4 regions of the Acidovorax sp. FHTAMBA genome follow, and region 1 is predicted to be linked to each of the others. Evidence: riboswitches for the same ligand, from Rfam matches in the RefSeq annotation. Region 1 holds a riboswitch; each other region holds the start of a gene.

Region 1 (4,123 bases):
CGTGGCCGCCGGGGTAGAACACGGCATCAAAGTCCTCGGCCTTCACGCTGGACAGCGGCACGGTGCTGGCCAGCTGTTTTTGCGCCTCGGCATCGGCCTTGAAGCGGCGCGTTGCGTCGGTCTGGGCGTCTTCGTCGTCGCTCTTGGGGTCCAGCGGAGGCTGGCCGCCGCGGGGCGACGCGAGCGTGATCTGCGCGCCGGCATCCTTGAACACGTAGTACGGTGCTGCAAACTCTTCCAGCCAGAATCCGGTCTTTTTGCCGGTGTCGCCCAGTTGGTCGTGGGACGTCAGAACCATGAGGATGTGTGCCATGGAGGTCGCTTTCGTTAGGGGTTGATGTGAAACACCAAACTGGCACCGTACCAGCCACAAGGCCCGTTGTCCCGCAATGCCGGCAGGTTTGCGGCATTGGCTTACAGCATGGCGCTGCCGCGCGTTCCGCACCCATCGCAGTTCAACGCAGGTGCCGCGCCAGAAAGTGCGCCACAGGTCGGGGAAGCACGCCTCAGCCCGGTCCGCTGTGACCGCACCTTGAAACCAACGCGGTGCGGCGACGCCGTATCACTTCAATTTTGATAGCTGTCAGCGCATATCCATCCATCGCCAGAGGCCATTTTCATCCCTATTTTCCAGCGCCACGGCCGAATCGCGGCGCCTCTCCAGGCCGCATTCGAACGGGCTTTGCACAAAGGCGGTACGGTCATCCACGCAAGTACCAAACACGTATTCGGGGTACAGGTAGTCGTCGCCAAAGCGCATCAGGTCGAGTGGCATGGTGCGCAGCACCGGCTTGCGCCCCTGCACGGCCACGGCCATGTAGTCCGTCCATACCGGCAGTGCCTGCGTGCCGCCGGTGTGCCGGCCCAGGCTGCGCGGCTGGTCGTAGCCCATCCACACGACCGAGGCCACGCCCGACGAGTAGCCTGCAAACCACACGTCGCGCGCGTCGTTGGAGGTGCCGGTCTTGCCCGCCACGTCGGGGCGGCCCAGCGCCCTGGCGCGCCTGCCGGTGCCGTGCTCGACCACGTCGCGCAGCATGCTGTCGAGCACGAAGGCGTTGCGCTCGGACACCACGGCGGCGCGGGGCGATGACCCTTGCGCCTCGTACAGCACCTCGCCGCCGCGCTCGCTCACGGTGCGGATCAGCCGGGGCTGTACCAGCGTGCCACCATTGGCAAACACGGCGTAGGCCTGCGTCAGCTGCAGTGGCGTGACTGCGCCCGCGCCCAGCGCCAGCGGCAGCCGGGCCGGGTTGAGCGCGGGGTCAAAACCAAAGCGGGTGGCGAACTGCTGCACATACTGCACTCCGGCCGCTTCCATCAGGTTGACCGCCACCATGTTCTTGGAACGCACCAGGCCGCGCCGCGCGGAAATGAAACCTTCGTAATTGCCACCATAGTTGCGCGGGCTCCAGGCGGCGCGACCGCGTGCGGCGGGGGTGACCACGCGCTGCGTATCGTCGACCAGCGTGCCCGGTGCATAGCCCTTCTCCAGCGCGGCAGAGAAGATGAACGGCTTGAAGGTGGAGCCGGGCTGACGCAGGGCCTGCACCGCATGGTCGAACTGGTTCAGTGCGTGGTCGAAGCCGCCCGCGAGCGCCAGAATCTCCCCGGTGTCCGTGTCCATGGAGACCAGCGCCCCTTCCATGCCGGGCAGCTGCGCAAGGCTCCACTGCTGGCGTGCGTCGGCCACCACGCGAATCACCGCGCCCGATGAAATGCGCCGCTGCGTGGGCGTATCGGGCGCCAAGGCCTCGCGGGCGCTGGCAGTCAGGCGGCTGCGCGGAATCTGCACGCGCGTGCCGTCGCGCAGCAGCGCAGAAATGCCGCCCGCCTGCGACGCCTCGCGCACCAGGGCCACCCGCAGTTCACCGCTGTCCCGGTACGGCGCCAGCGCTGCACTCAGGGCCCGGGGGTGGCCGTTTCGGGCGGCCTCGGTGTGCGATAAGCGTGCCTCGGGGCCCGCATAGCCCTGCGACGCCTGCGCGCGCAGCAGCCCGGCGCGCAGCGCGCGCGTGGCGGCCTGCTGCTCTGCCAGGCGCAGGGTGGTGACCACATCCAAGCCCAGCGAATACGCCGCTTCTCCAAACCGGTCCACCACCATCTTGCGCGCTTGTTCCACGGCAAACGCTGCGGCAGGGTCGATGGAACGTGGCTGCGTGCGCAAAGCGAGCACCTCGGCACTGGCCGCGTCGTAAGCGGCGGTGTCCAGGTAGCCCAGCGCGTGCATGCGCTGCAGGATGTATTGCTGGCGCACGGTGGCGCGTTCGCGGTTGGCCACCGGGTTGTAGGCCGAAGGCGCCTTGGGCAGGCCGGCCAGCATCGCGGCCTCGGCCACTGTCAGCTCGTCCAGCGTCTTGTCGAAGTACACCGACGCGGCCGCTGCAAACCCGTAGGCCCGCTCGCCCAGGTAGATCTGGTTCATGTACAGCTCCAGGATCTTGTCCTTGCTGTACATGGCCTCCAGCTTGTAGGCCAGCAGGATCTCCATGAGCTTGCGGCTGTAGGTTTTGACACGGCTCAGAAAGAACACCCGCGCCACCTGCATGGTGATGGTGCTCGCGCCCTGGGCGTGCTCGCCAGACACCACATTGCGCAGCGCAGCGCGCGCCAGGCCGGTGAAGTCCACCGCGCCGTGCTCGTAAAACCGCGCATCCTCAATCGCCAGCAGCGCCTGGCGCACGTGCGCCGGTATGTGGCCAATGGGCACGAAATCGCGGCGCTCTTCGCCGAACTCCGCCAGCAGGCTGCCGTCGGCGGCATAAATGCGCAGGGGCAACATGGGGTCGTAGTCGGCCAGGTGGTCTACCGTGGGTAACTGTTGCCACAGCAGGTGCAGCACCCAGGCCCCACCGGCGCTGCCGGCCAGCACCAGACCGGCCAGGAAGCCGCAGAGAAATTTGAGCGCCGAGCGCTTATTGGGCGCCACGGCAGGCGCGGCAGCAGAGGGTGATGAAGACATCCAGAGGGATTTCGGGCTGAGCAGTACCCGTCGATGACGGGCCTGCGGCGCCTCTCCCCCTGTCCTTGGTACCTGAGAGTTTCAGCTGCGGTGGCAGCCAGCCCCTTCGGTGGGCCCCCGCCCGCGTTGCGCAGTGCGGCGGCCTCTCTCCAGTCGGCGATGGTCTCTTGCGGTCCGGTGTGCCTGAGCGATGATGGGAGTTTGCGCCTTCGGCGGGGGCGGTGCCGCCCCTCTCTCCCGCAAGATAAGGGTTTACTCTAACCCACGCGCACAAACCAAACCCGGCCCCAAGGGTATTGACGGCCCTGGGCGGGCCGCTTACAGGGCGGCTTCGAGGATGCGACGGCTCACGGCGGGCGTGATCTCGCGCTGCTCGCCCAGCTGCACCATGCCATGCGCTTCGAGCTGCGCCACCACGGTGGTGACCACCTCGGCACCCAGACCGTAGCCCGACAGGCGCGTGGCGATGCCCATGCTTTCAAAGAAATCACGCGTGCGCTCGATGGCGGCGGTGATGCGCTCGTCGTCGGTGCCCGTGGTGATGCCCCACACGCGCTCGCCGTACTGCAAGAGCTTTTCGCGCTTGGCCACCCGGCGCTCGTTGAGCAGCGCGGGCAGCACGATGGCCAAGGTGCGCGCGTGGTCGATGCCGTGCAACGCGGTCAGCTCGTGGCCGATCATGTGCGTGGCCCAGTCCTGCGGCACGCCGGCGCCGATGAGGCCGTTGAGCGCCATGGTGGCGGCCCACATCAGGTTGGCGCGGTCGTCATACACCGGCTCTTGTGCTGTCAGCAGGCGCGGGCCCACCTCGATCAGCGTCTGCAGGATGCCTTCGGCAAAACGGTCCTGCACGGGCGCGTTGACCGGGTAGGTCAGGTACTGCTCCACCGTGTGCACAAACGCATCCACCACGCCATTGGCCAGCTGCTGGGGCGGCAGGGTGTAGGTCTTGGTGGGGTCGAGCACCGAGAACTGCGGGTAGGTGTGCCGGCTGCTGAAAGGCAGCTTGGCCCCCTTGGCGCGGTGGGTGATGACGCTGCCGCTGTTCATCTCCGAGCCTGTGGCGGGCAGCGTGAGGACAGCACCAAACGGCAGCGCACTCTTCACGTTGCGGCCGTATTTTTCAAGGATTGACCAGGGCTCCCCCTCCAGCGGAACGGC
Region 2 (4,123 bases), 1.6 Mb from region 1:
CGCGGAAGCCTGTGCGAAGGAGCCGATGTCTGCAACCACCACGAAATGTCGAAGCTGTACCAACGTCATCTTGATTTTCTCGTGAAACTCATCGGTCAATGCACATTAATGCATTGGACTTTAAAACAAACGCTTTTTAACATGCGTAATAGTTCATCCACCTTGGGGGTCATGTTTTGGAACGTCTCAGTGATCAGCAGCTTCAGGAGTTCATTGCGGTGCGGCGTGATATCCACCGGCACCCGGAGCTGGCCTTCTCTGAACACCGTACCAGTGCTCTGGTCGCGGAAAAGCTGGCGTCCTGGGGTTACACCGTTACCACAGGGCTTGGTGGAACGGGCGTGGTGGGGCAACTGCGACGCGGCACTTCGAGCCGCGCGATCGGCCTGCGCGCAGATATGGATGCGCTGCCGATCGAAGAGGCAACGGGTGCCGAGTGGTCCAGCCGCCACCATGGGGTGATGCATGCCTGCGGCCATGACGGCCACACGGCGATGCTGCTGGCTGCGGCACGCCACTTGGCGGAATCATCCGGCAGCTTCGACGGCACGCTCAACCTGATCTTTCAGCCAGCCGAAGAAGGCGGGGGCGGCGCCCTCAAGATGATGGAAGACGGGCTGTTCGAACGTTTTCCCTGCGACGCGATCTTCGCAATGCACAACATGCCGGGGTACGCGCAGGGTCAACTGGTGTTTCGCAGTGGGCCAACCATGGCCTCATCGGATTACGCGACGGTCTTATTGCACGGCACCGGCGGCCATGGCGCCATGCCCCACCGCGCAGTGGACCCGCTGGTGGCTGCAGCCTCCGTAGTCATGGCATTGCAGACAATCGTCTCGCGCAGCGTCGACCCGATGCAGCCTGCCGTCGTCACCGTGGGCGCCCTGCACGCGGGGGCGGCCAACAACGTCATCCCCTCCTCTGCCCGGCTGGAGCTGAGCGTGCGTGCGCTCGATCCGCAGGTCCGCCGCGACATGGAAGTGCGCATCAAGAATCTGGTACGTCTGCAGGCCGAAAGTTACGGGGTTCGGGCCGAGGTGGACTGGCGCCCCGGCTACGCCGTCCTGGTGAACGACGCGACGCAGACCGCCCGGGCTCTCGCGATCGCTCAGGCGCATTTTCCGCCTGAGCAGGTCATCGCCCAGGGGGCCATGCTCACGGGCAGCGAAGACTTCGCCTTCATGCTGGAGCGGGTGCCCGGTAGCTATCTTTTCATCGGCAACGGCGTGGGGCAGGAGCCTGGTGCCTGCATGGTTCACAACCCCGCATACGACTTCAACGACCACAACATCGGCGTTGGCGCCGCGTACTGGATAGCGCTCGTACAGGAGCTACTTGACTCTTCTTCCCCCACCACTAAAGAAACAGGAGACTCCCCATGATCATCCATTACAAGACCCTGATGGCCGGCGCGGCCATCGCCCTGGCCGCCCTTTCAGGCATGGCCCAGGCACAGAACTATCCGACTCGTCCGGTGACAATGCTGGTGCCTTACCCGGCCGGGGGCCTGTCTGACGTCATCGCCCGCTCGGTCAACAACACACTGGGCAAGCAGCTGGGACAACCCGTAGTGATCGAGAACCTGGGTGGCGCGAGCGGCTCTATCGCCGCGCAGAAGGTGCTCAACGCCCCGAGCGACGGCTATCAGCTTTTCCAGGGCTCGCCCAATGAACTCATTTTGGCCCCACTGGCCATCGCGTCCATCAAATTTAAGAGCGAGGACTTCCGCCTCGTGCAGATGATCGCAACGGCACAGATTGCTTTCCTGGCCCGTAAGGGCCTGCCCGTCAGCACTGTCGACGAGTTCCTCGACCATGCCCGAAAGGCGGCGCAGCAGGGCCGCCCCGTGACCTACGCCAGCGTAGGCCCAGGTTCGTTCTACCATTTGTTGGGCGAGCACCTCTCCAAGGTGACGGGAATTCCGATGGTCCATGTGCCCTACCGTGGCTCGGCGCCGGCCGAGCAGGACTTAATGGCCAACCAGGTCGATTTCTTTCTGGCACCGTATGGCAAGAAGTATGACGAGATGCACAAGCAAAATCGTCTTCAGGTGCTCGCCATGCTCAACAGCGAACGGCTTGAGGGCGTGAAGGGCTTTCCCGCCATTACCGAGAGCAAGCAACTTAAGGACTTCACCTTCAACATCTGGACGGGCTACTTCGTGAAGAAGGACACGCCCGAGCCAGTTGTCGTTGCTTTGCATAAAGCCATCACGGAGACGCTGGCCGACCCGGGCGTGCACCAGGCACTGGAAGCGAACAGCCAATTGCTGGCGAAACCGCTTCCGCTAGCCGCAGTAGACAAAGCCTATCTCGATGGAATCCACCAATTTCGCGCCATCGCCAAATCGATACAGCTACAACCACAGTAATATCAACACTGTATCGATCGGGAGAGCCCGGCCTGTGAAATGGGCTGGCGCCGAAGGAGCAACCGCCCCGGAAACTCTCAGGCAAAAGGACCGGTCAATACGCAACAAACTCTGAAGAGTGGCCGGGACTCGTCCCCCGGCCCGCCGCAGGAGCAAATCAGCGCGAGCGCTGGTGAATCTCTCAGGTCCCAAACAGAGGGGGTCATGGGCCGCACGCAGTGTGCGGCCCATGCCTACCTGTTTGACGGCTTTGAACGCGAGACTCCCATGGCACACCTCATCGTTATCGGCGGCGGCATCACCGGCGTCACCAGCGCCTACGCATTGGCCCGTGCTGGCCACGAAGTCACCCTCATCGAAAAACACCGCTATGCGGGCATGGAAACCAGCCATGCCAACGGCGGGCAACTGTCTGCCTCCAATGCCGAGGTCTGGACCCATGCGTCCACCTTGGTCAAGGGCTTGAAGTGGATGTTCACGGCGGACGCCCCCCTCCTGGTCAATCCGCGCCCGAGTTGGCACAAGCTCAGCTGGTTTGCAGAGTTCGCTGCGTCCATTCCGAAGTACCGCGACAACACGGTCGCTACCACGCGCCTGGCCGTTGCCGCGCGTGAGCACCTGTTCAGCTGGGCGCGGGACGAGGGCATCGATTTCGACTTGAAGGAGCGCGGCATCCTGCACATCTATCGAGACCGCGCTGGTTTCGAGCATGCAGGCCAGGTATCAAAGCTTTTGGCAGAAGGTGGCCTTCCACGCCGAGCCGTCACCCCCGATGAAATGCGCGCCATCGAACCAACGCTCACCGGCGAATTTTTTGGGGGCTGGTACACCGAGAGCGACAGCACAGGCGACATCCACAAGTTCACGCACGGACTGAGCTTGGCATGTTCTCGTTTGGGCGTGAAATTCATGACCGCCCACACCGTGGAACGTGTACGGAGCACGGGCAAAACTGCCCAGGTGATGCTGGCAAATGGGACGGAGATCGACGCAGACGGGGTTGTAGTCTGCGCCGGCGTGCGCAGCCGCGCGCTGGGTGCACAGCTCGGCGACCGGCTCAACGTCTACCCGGTCAAGGGGTATTCCATCACCGTCATGCTCGACGATGAACAGAGCCAGGCCGCTGCGCCGCAGGTCAGCCTGCTCGATGACGAGACCAAGCTGGTCACGAGTCGCTTAGGCCTCAACCGCTTCCGAGTGGCCGGTACGGCAGAGTTCAACGGCTACAACCTCGACATCCGTGCTGATCGCATTCGGCCGCTGGTTAGCTGGGTGAACCAGTGTTTTCCTGACGTGAGCACGCGTCGGGTCGAACCCTGGGCAGGCCTGCGCCCGATGCTGCCCAACATGATGCCGCGCGTAGGTCCAGGAAGGTACGCCAACGTGTTTTACAACACCGGTCACGGCCATCTGGGTTGGACGCTGTCGGCTATCACGGCTTACCAGTTGGGCCAACACGTAGAACGCTGGGACAGAGTACGCATGCCACTGCCCGTGCCAGTGGAGAGCATGGCTTAAACTGCGCTTCAATGCGCTCAATGCGCTTAGGCTACGCTGAACAAGCCTTCGTGATTTGCCGCGCGGCACCGGATGACGCCGTTTTTGGGCGTTTTTGGCCTTTGGCACCGCCCATTTGCGGTCGATGCCCCCGGCAATCGGCGATGTAGTCCTCCAGCAGGCGGCAATTTATCGCGCGCAGCGCTGGCACCTGGTTCCCCCCAGCTCACCATCGACCACCTGGGTGACCGGCAC
Region 3 (4,123 bases), 1.0 Mb from region 1:
CAGCCCGCCTGCGCCGTGTGCCACACGCTGCAGGCGGCCGGTGCCGAGGGCCAGGTGGGCCCGGTGCTGGACGAGCTGAAGCCTGATGCCGGGCGCGTGCTGCGCGCGCTGAAGGCAGGCATCGGCGTGATGCCCTCCTATGCCGAGCGCATGAGCGAGAAGGACATGCAGGCGGTGGCGCAGTTTGTGGCCCATGCCACGGGCGCGGCCAAGTAAGCGCCGCGTTTCATGGCGGTTGCAGCGTTACCTTCGCTGCAACCCGGCGCAAATTCAGGCCGCGGTGCGCGACGGCACCAGCGCCGCCCCGGCTGCGCGCCCTTGCAACCCCTGGAACGCAAAGTCCACCTCGGGCACCCGGCCACTGACGATGTCGGCCAGCGCCTTGCCCGAGCCACAGGCATGTGTCCAGCCCAGTGTGCCGTGGCCGGTGTTGAGGAACAGGTTGCCCACTTTGGTCTTGCCAATCAGTGGCACATTGCTCGGCGTGGCCGGGCGCAGGCCGGTCCAGAACTGGGCCTGGCTCGCGTCGCCCGCGCCGGGAAAGAGTTGCTCCACACGCCGCACGATGGCCTCGCAGCGCACCTGGTTCAGATTGCGGTCGTAGCCGTTGAGTTCGGCCGTGCCTGCAATGCGCAGGCGGTCACCGCCGCGTTCGCTGGTGTAGCGCGAGAACACGAGCTTGAACTCGTCGTCCGTCAGGCTCACCTGGTGCGCCATCGATGCGTCCTTGACCGGCATGGTCACCGAATAGCCCTTGGCCGGGTAAATGGGCAGGCGAATGCCCAGTGGCTGCGCCAGCAGCGGGCTGAACGAACCCATGGCCATCACAAACGCATCGCCGCGCACGCGCTCGAAGCGGCCCTCGGCGTTGGTCACTTCCACATGGTCAATGCGGCCGCCTGCCTCGCGCAGTGCAGTGATGTGGTGGCCCATGCGGAACTGCACGCCCGCTGCCTCGCACAGCTTGGCCAGTTCGCGGGTGAACAGGTTGGCGTCGCCCGATTCGTCCTCGGCCGTGTAGGTGGCGCCCGCCAGCTGCGGGCGGATGTGGGCCAGCGCGGGTTCGAGGCGCACGGCTTCGTCGGCGCTGATCACCTGGCGCTCGCAGCCGAGCTGGCGCATCTGCTCGGCCGGTGCCAGCGCGCCGTCGAATTCCTTCTGGTTGGTATAAAAGTGCAGGATGCCCTGCGTGCGCTGGTCGTACTGGATGCCGGTGGCGGCGCGCAGCTGCTGCAGCGTGTCGCGGCTGTAGGTGCCCAGGCGCACGATCTGCTCGATGTTGTGGCGGGTGCGTGCCGGAGTGCAATTGCGCAGGAACGACAGGCCCCACAGCCACTGGCGCATGTCGGCGCGGATGCGGAACAGCAGAGGCGCATCTTCCTGGCCGAGCCACTGCAGCACCTTCAGCGGGGCACTGGGGTTGGCCCAGGGCTCGGCATGGCTCACCGAGATCTGGCCACCGTTGGCAAAGCTGGTCTCGGCGCCGGGCGTGCCCTGGCGGTCGATGACCGTGACCTCATGGCCGAGCTGCTGCAGGTAGTAAGCCGATGTCACGCCGAGCAAGCCGGCGCCCAAAACGATCACGCGCATTTTTGAAGCCTTTTAAGGGTTCAGCGCTTGATGGACATGCGTTGGCAGCTATTATTTAAATAGCAACAGCTGGCGCGCGTCTGCCAAGCTGCCGCTCCCCCTGTCCTTGGTACCTGAGAGATTCACCGCGCAGCCCACATGGCGCGCGGTTTGCTCCTTCGGTGCGCCACCACGCCAGGTGGGGTGGGGCGGCTCTCCAGACGGCTTTGATGAATGGTTGCAGTACGGAACCTGAGCGTGTATGGGAGTTTGCGCCTTCGGTGCAGTGGCGGGCCTCCAGCCCGTCCTGCTCTCCTGCGAGGCCGATTCTAGGGGTGAAGCCATTGCTTCAACCCGCCTTGCCGCGCTAATGCACCGCAATCGTTGCTGATGCAGGCGACGACCCGCCCCCACGCACCCGGGGGCCGGGTGGTGCGTTGGCGCGGTGGTGGTTCAAGCGTGCTCACTGGCGGTAGGGGTTGTCCGGGCGGCGGTCGTGGCGGTTGGGCACGCCGTCACGGTCGCGATCGCCGCGGTGGGCCATGCCATCACGGTCCCGGTCGCGGTGGTCGCGGTCATAGCGGTTCGGGACGCCATCACCATCGCGATCCCAGCGGCTGGGGCGCAGCTCCCAGCGGCCACCGTGCTCGACCCAGCGGGCCTCACGGTAGTGGTAGCCGGGCCGCGCCTTGATCCAGTGGCCCTGGTTCCAGACATGGCGGTGGCCGCGCCATTCCCAGTGGCCAGGCACCCACACCATATTGCGGCGGGGGCGCGGCATGACTTCGTAGCGTGCGGGCGGAGGCGCATGCTGCACCACCACAGGCGCCGGGCTCTGGTAGTGGCGGGCTTGTCCCGACTGGATGACAACGGTGGCGCTGGTCTGTGCCTGCGCCACCCCTGCGGCACCCAGCGAGAGCAGTGCGATGGAAAGGGCGGCGATTGCGTTGCGGGCCATGATGATCTCCTTGAGAAAGGCTCCCTGCGGAACCGGAGACTTCATCGTGCAGGCCCATCGTCAAGCCGCTGTAGGCAGATTGCGAAGTCTTGTGAAGTTGTGTTTCTCTGCGCGAGCCGGTTGCCCTGGCCCCTCAATGCCACGCCACCAGCGCGGCAATGGCGAGCAGCGCGGCCCAGGCCGGGTGCCGGCCGCGCGTGGCGCCGAGCACCAGCAACGCGCTGGCCAGCAGCGCGACCACGGCAACCTGGGCCAGCCACGTGCGCAGATCTGCATCGGCAGGTGCGTTGGCCAGGCGCCACAGCAGGGCACTCAGGGCCCAGCCCAGGATGGAGGCCAGATGCCATGTGGCCCAGAGAATGCGCACCTGCCATTCCCGCAGCACGGGGTGCCCGGCCGTGGGCACCATGCTCCGTGTGCGCAGCGTGCGAAACACCATGACCTCGCCCAGCACCGAGTGCACCACGCCCACCAGGGCCAGGCCCCCGGCCGCCATCATCAACAGCATGTTCATGCAGGGGTTCCTTTTTGTGAAGGATTCAGACGACCGGTCTGGTAGCGGCTTCGTCGCCATCCACTGCCAGAAAGCCTGCGCGGCGGGTGTGCACCCGGGCGCCCAGGCCGGTGAGCAGGTGCATGAGGCCCATCCACATGCGCTCGAACGAGGGCATCTCGCCCGGCACCTGCAACAGGTGCTGCCCCAGTGCGCGCTGGTGCCGTGCGGGCGTGATGGGGGGCGGCGTCTTGGCGCCGAAGTCGAAAACGGGCCGGGTGAAGGGCTCGATCTGCCAGGCCTGCATGTCGGCCAGTGCGGGGGCAAGTTCGGCGGTGTAGGTTTGCAGGGCGAGGTCGGCTTTCACGAGGCCCAGCGCCTGGTAGGCCTGCAGCACCAGCGCATCGCGTTGCGGGTCGGTGGGGGCGCGCAGCAGCGCTGACCACGCTTTGGCCACCTGGGTGCGAAAGTGTGCCGACAGTTCGCGCGTGCAGCCAAAGTCCAGCACGCCCACCGTGCCGTCTGGTGCGAACAGGAAGTTGCCGGGGTGCGGGTCGGCATGCACCCGGCCCAGCACAAAAATGCAGTGCATGAACCAGTCCCACAGGTGCTGCCCGGCCCGGTCGCGCTCGGCCTGCGCGGGCTGCGTCGCCAGCCAGGCGACCAGGGGTTGGCCCGGCAAAAACTGCTGCGTGAGCACCTGCGCCCGGGTGTGCGAAAGGATGGGCTCGGCCAGCACCACGCCCGGCCGCGCGGCGTGCCGGGCAAACCACTGCAGTTGTTCGGCCTCCTGCAGGTAGTCCACCTCGCGCAGCAGCGTGGCCTCGATCTCGTCCATGACGCTGGCCACCACGGCGTCTGCGGGCATGGGCATGCCGGTGTGCGCCAGTGCGCGCAGGGCGGTGCGCATGAGCTGCATGTCGCTCGTGATGGTGGCGGCGATGCCGGGGTATTGCACTTTCACGGCGACGGTGCCATGCCCCGCAAGCTGCGCGCGGTGCACCTGCCCCAGGCTGGCAGCGGCAAAGGCGGTGGGCTCGAAGTGGTCAAACAGCGCCTCAGGCTCCTGCCCGAACGCCTGGCGGAACACGCGGCCCACCAGC
Region 4 (4,123 bases), 1.8 Mb from region 1:
TGGAAAATTTGACGGTCATGGAAAGGCTCCTCAAGCAATGGGGAAAAAAATGAAGGAATCTGCAATGTAGCGGGCGCAGGCGTGGTCGGCACGCAGCGCCGGCGGAAATCAGCCACGGAAGTAGTTGGCGGGCACAAACGGCAGGGCGCGCACCTCCATCGGCACGGCCTTGCCGCGCACGATGGCGTTCACGCGCGTGCCGATGGCTGCAAAGGCGGGCGCCACATAGCCCATGGCCACGGGCTCGTTCACCGTGGGCCCCAGCAGGCCGCTGGTGACTTCGCCGATTTTTTGCCCATCGGTGCTTTGCAGCTCGGTGTGTTCGCGCACCGGTACACGTTCCAGCGCGACCAGGCCCACTCGCTTGCGCTGCAGGCTGGCGGGGTTGTCGATCTGCGCCAGCACCTTGTCGGCGCCCGGGAAGCCGCCAGCACGCGCGCCACCGGTGCGGCGCACCTTCTGGATGGCCCAGTTCAGGCCCGCTTCGGGCGGCGTGGTGGTGGTGTCAATGTCGTTGCCATACAGGCACAGGCCGGCTTCCAGGCGCAGCGAATTGCGGGCGCCCAGGCCAATGGGCTTCACTTCTGGCTGGGCCAGCAGCGCGCGGGCAAGGGTTTCGGCCTGGGCGGCGGGCACCGAGATTTCAAAGCCGTCCTCGCCGGTGTAGCCACTGCGGGTCACGAAGCAGTCGCAGCCTGCAATGCTGAATGCACCACCGGTCATGAACACCAGCTTTTCCACACCGGGCGCCAGGCGTGCAAGGGCAGTGGCCGCCTGCGGGCCCTGCAGCGCCAGCAGGCCGTGGTCGGGCATCGGCACCACCTTGCAACGCTGGTCGATGCGCGCCTGGATGTGCGCGATGTCGTCCACCTTGCACGCGCCGTTGACGATGACAAACAGGGTGGGCTCGCCGTCCACCACGCCCTGGTTGAAGAACATCAGGTCATCCATGACCGTGCCTTCGTCGGTGAGCAGCAGGCCGTAGCGCTGCTTGCCCACGGGCAGGTCGATCACATCCACGGGCATCAGGGTTTCGAAGGCTGCGGCGGCATCGGGGCCCACCAGCTTGAGCTGGCCCATGTGCGAGACGTCGAACAGGCCGGCGGCCGTGCGCGTGTGCACATGCTCGGCCATGAGGCCCGCGGGGTACTGCACGGGCATGGAATATCCGGCAAACGGCACCATGCGGGCGCCCAGCTCGGTGTGCAGGGCGTTCAGGGGCGTGGCAAGCAGGGGGGCGTTGGCTGACGACATGGCGGAACTCCGGGGCAAATGGGGGCCGTAGCCACCACGGTGGCCACGGGATTTGCCCTGCTGTCCGCTTTACCTGAGAGATTCGCCCCACTGCCCTGGCTGGCCGTGCGGTTTGCTCCTTCGGTGGATGGCCTCATAACGCGGTGCGGCGGGCCATCTCTCTCCAGCAAGGGAACGCCCGCATCACTGCGGGCGGTTGTCAGTCCTTTTGCCTGAGCGTTCGGCTGTTGCCTGCGCCTTCGGCGGTGCGGTGGCCCTTAGGGCTGGCACTCTCTCCTGACCGGGCGATTCTAGTGCAGTGTTTGACGCTTGATGGCGCAAACAAGAAAAATGGATTTTTGGCACTGGCAAGGCGCAAACCACAGCGATACCGGGCGGTATCGCGAGGATTTGCAACGCGGCCATGGCCGAAAAGACGTTTTCTTGCGTGCCAGAAAGCGTGAAACACTGCACTCGCTACTTTGCGTAGACCAGATCCCGCAAACCCAGCGACAGCTGCGGCACGTAGGTCACGATCATGAGGCACGCCATGATGACCAGCACGAACGGAATCAAATGCCCCACGATGCGGTCCAGCGATATGCGCGCCACCGTGCAGGCCGCAAACAGGTTCACGCCAAACGGCGGCGTGATCATGCCCATGGCCAGGTTCACCACCATGATGAGTCCGAAGTGCACCGGGTCCACACCAAAGTGCATGGCCACCGGTGCCAGGATGGGCGCCAGCACAATGATGGCGGCGCTGGTCTCGATGAACATGCCGATGATGAACAGCGCCGCGTTCACGCCCAGCAGGAAGAGCGTGGGCGACTGCAGCACCGCTTCCAGCCAGCGGCCAATCGCATCGGGTACACCCGCACGGGTGATGAGAAAGGCAAACAGCCCGGCGTTGGCAATGATGAACATGATCACGGCCGACGAGATGGCCGACTTGCGCAGGATGCCGAACAGGTCCTTGATGCGGATCTCGCGGTAGATCACCACGCCGATGACGAGCGCATAGAACACCGCCACAGCCGATGCCTCGGTGGGCGTGAAGATGCCGCCGTAGATGCCGCCCAGGATGATGACCGGCATCAGCAGCGCCCAGCCCGCCTGCAGCGTGGCCCGGCCCAGGGGCATGCGGCCGTCACCGTCGTTCTTGCCCCAGCCCTTCCATTTGCAATAGGCCCATACGAAAAGCATCAATGCGCCACTGATAAGAACGCCCGGGCCAAAGCCTGCGATGAACAGCTCACCGATCGACACCTCGGCGCTCACGCCATACAGGATGAGCGGAATCGAGGGCGGGATGATCACGCCCAGCTCGGCACTGGTGGCCTGCAGCGCGGCGGCATAGCTGGTGGGGTAGCCGTGCTTGATGAGCGCCGGGATCAGGATGGCGCCAATCGCAAACGTGGTGGCCACCGACGAGCCCGACACGGCTGCAAAGATCATGCAGGTGAGCACGCAGGTCATGGGCAGGCCGCCCTGCACCCCGCCCACGATGCTCTTGGCAAACTCCACCAGCCGGCGCGAGATGCCGCCGGTTTCCATCAGGTTGCCCGCCAGGATGAAGAACGGAATGGCGGCCAGCGGAAACTTGTTGATCGAGGCGAACATCTCCTTGACCGAGATGAGCATGTTGGCATTGGCCACCTGGATGCCCAGGATGGAGGCCAGGCCGATGGAGACGGCCACGGACACGGTGAGTGCAAAACACAGCACCATGGTGGTGATCATGACTGGAGTCATTGGTGGACCCCCACGCTCGGCATTGCATGTTCTCGCTGCCCCCCGAGGGGGCCGTTCGCTCGCTTGAGGCGGCTCGTCGCGTCGCTCATTGCGCAGTCTCCAGCTCAAGGCGGTGGGGGTCGACCAGGCAGCCGATGATGCCGATGACGCTGAACACGCCGCCCACCGGCATGGCCACGTAGGCCCAGAACATGGAGACGGATTCGAGCCCCGCCATCGACTGCACGCCACCGCGCTGCGCATAGTCCCAGCCCCACCAGATGATCACGCCAATCAGCGCCAGCGCAGCCAGCGCCACGATGTAGTCGAGCACCCTGCGCACACGCGGTGGGCTCCAGCGGTAGAGCACGTCCACGCTCACCATTGCGCCCTGGCGAAACGCGCTGGGGATGGCCAGAAACACCATCCAGATCAGGCTGAAGCGGATCAGCACCTCCGTCCACTCGGCGGGCTGTTCCAGCACAAAACGGGTCACGATCTGGAACATGCCCAGCGCGGACGCTACGACCAGCATGGCGCACGCGCCCAGCAGTGCGGCAAACGTGGTGCCACGTTCAAACAACAGAAAGGCTTTTTTCATGGGGCGGACAACGCCAGGGAATCAGAGGCTATGAACAGAACAAAAAACAGATGAAAAACGCCCGTAGCGCTTATGCTACGGGCGTTATGTGCTACTGAAATTGTAGCAAATGCTGCACACTGCGCTTACTTGTATTCGCGGATCTTGTCGAGCGTGGCCTTGCCGAACTGCTTTTCAAACTCCGCATTCACGGGTGCCAGCGCGGCCACAAACTTGGACTTGTCGGGGTTGTCCACCACCGTCATGCCCTTGGCGCGCAGGTCGGCAACGCCCTTGGCATCGTCTTCGTCCACGCGGGCGCGGTTGGCCTTGGTGCCTTCCTTGGCAGCGTCGATGAAGGCCTGCTTGTCAGCGGCCGAGAGCTTGTCGAACGACGCCTTGTTCATCACGAAGATGGCGGGCGAATACACGTGGCCTGTGAGCGTCAGGTGCTTTTGCACCTGGTCAAACTTGGCCGAGATGATCACGGGCAGCGGGTTCTCCTGGCCGTCCACAGTGCCTTGCTGCAAGGCGGTGAACACTTCGGGGAAGGCCATGGGCGTGGTGATGATGCCA

The links. A riboswitch is a leader RNA that binds a small molecule or an ion and turns the genes downstream of it on or off. The one in region 1 is predicted to bind glycine.
Region 2: linked by a shared signal. The riboswitch ahead of AAFF19_RS11080 (D-amino acid dehydrogenase) and the one ahead of AAFF19_RS03625 (PBP1A family penicillin-binding protein) in region 1 are both predicted to bind glycine.
Region 3: linked by a shared signal. The riboswitch ahead of AAFF19_RS20990 (D-amino acid dehydrogenase) and the one ahead of AAFF19_RS03625 (PBP1A family penicillin-binding protein) in region 1 are both predicted to bind glycine.
Region 4: linked by a shared signal. The riboswitch ahead of gcvT (glycine cleavage system aminomethyltransferase GcvT) and the one ahead of AAFF19_RS03625 (PBP1A family penicillin-binding protein) in region 1 are both predicted to bind glycine.

Annotation. Positions count from the first base shown of each region.
Region 1 is NZ_CP152407.1:778,086-782,208, reverse strand. It holds gene AAFF19_RS03630 (type 1 glutamine amidotransferase domain-containing protein) at 1-313, opposite strand, end outside; gene AAFF19_RS03625 (PBP1A family penicillin-binding protein) at 584-2,962, opposite strand; glycine riboswitch at 3,123-3,212, opposite strand; gene AAFF19_RS03620 (iron-containing alcohol dehydrogenase) at 3,281-4,123, opposite strand, start outside.
Region 2 is NZ_CP152407.1:2,349,029-2,353,151, reverse strand. It holds gene AAFF19_RS11095 (LysR family transcriptional regulator) at 1-99, opposite strand, end outside; gene AAFF19_RS11090 (M20 aminoacylase family protein) at 177-1,382, shown strand; gene AAFF19_RS11085 (tripartite tricarboxylate transporter substrate binding protein) at 1,379-2,371, shown strand; glycine riboswitch at 2,380-2,474, shown strand; gene AAFF19_RS11080 (D-amino acid dehydrogenase) at 2,576-3,889, shown strand; gene AAFF19_RS11075 (hypothetical protein) at 3,916-4,123, opposite strand, start outside.
Region 3 is NZ_CP152407.1:4,499,467-4,503,589, reverse strand. It holds gene AAFF19_RS20995 (cytochrome c) at 1-216, shown strand, start outside; gene AAFF19_RS20990 (D-amino acid dehydrogenase) at 271-1,590, opposite strand; glycine riboswitch at 1,681-1,800, opposite strand; gene AAFF19_RS20985 (YXWGXW repeat-containing protein) at 2,033-2,527, opposite strand; gene AAFF19_RS20980 (hypothetical protein) at 2,661-3,041, opposite strand; gene AAFF19_RS20975 (AarF/ABC1/UbiB kinase family protein) at 3,067-4,123, opposite strand, start outside.
Region 4 is NZ_CP152407.1:2,589,064-2,593,186, forward strand. It holds gene gcvH (glycine cleavage system protein GcvH) at 1-19, opposite strand, end outside; gene gcvT (glycine cleavage system aminomethyltransferase GcvT) at 109-1,254, opposite strand; glycine riboswitch at 1,305-1,431, opposite strand; glycine riboswitch at 1,453-1,535, opposite strand; gene AAFF19_RS12230 (TRAP transporter large permease) at 1,711-2,988, opposite strand; gene AAFF19_RS12235 (TRAP transporter small permease) at 3,074-3,568, opposite strand; gene AAFF19_RS12240 (TRAP transporter substrate-binding protein) at 3,694-4,123, opposite strand, start outside.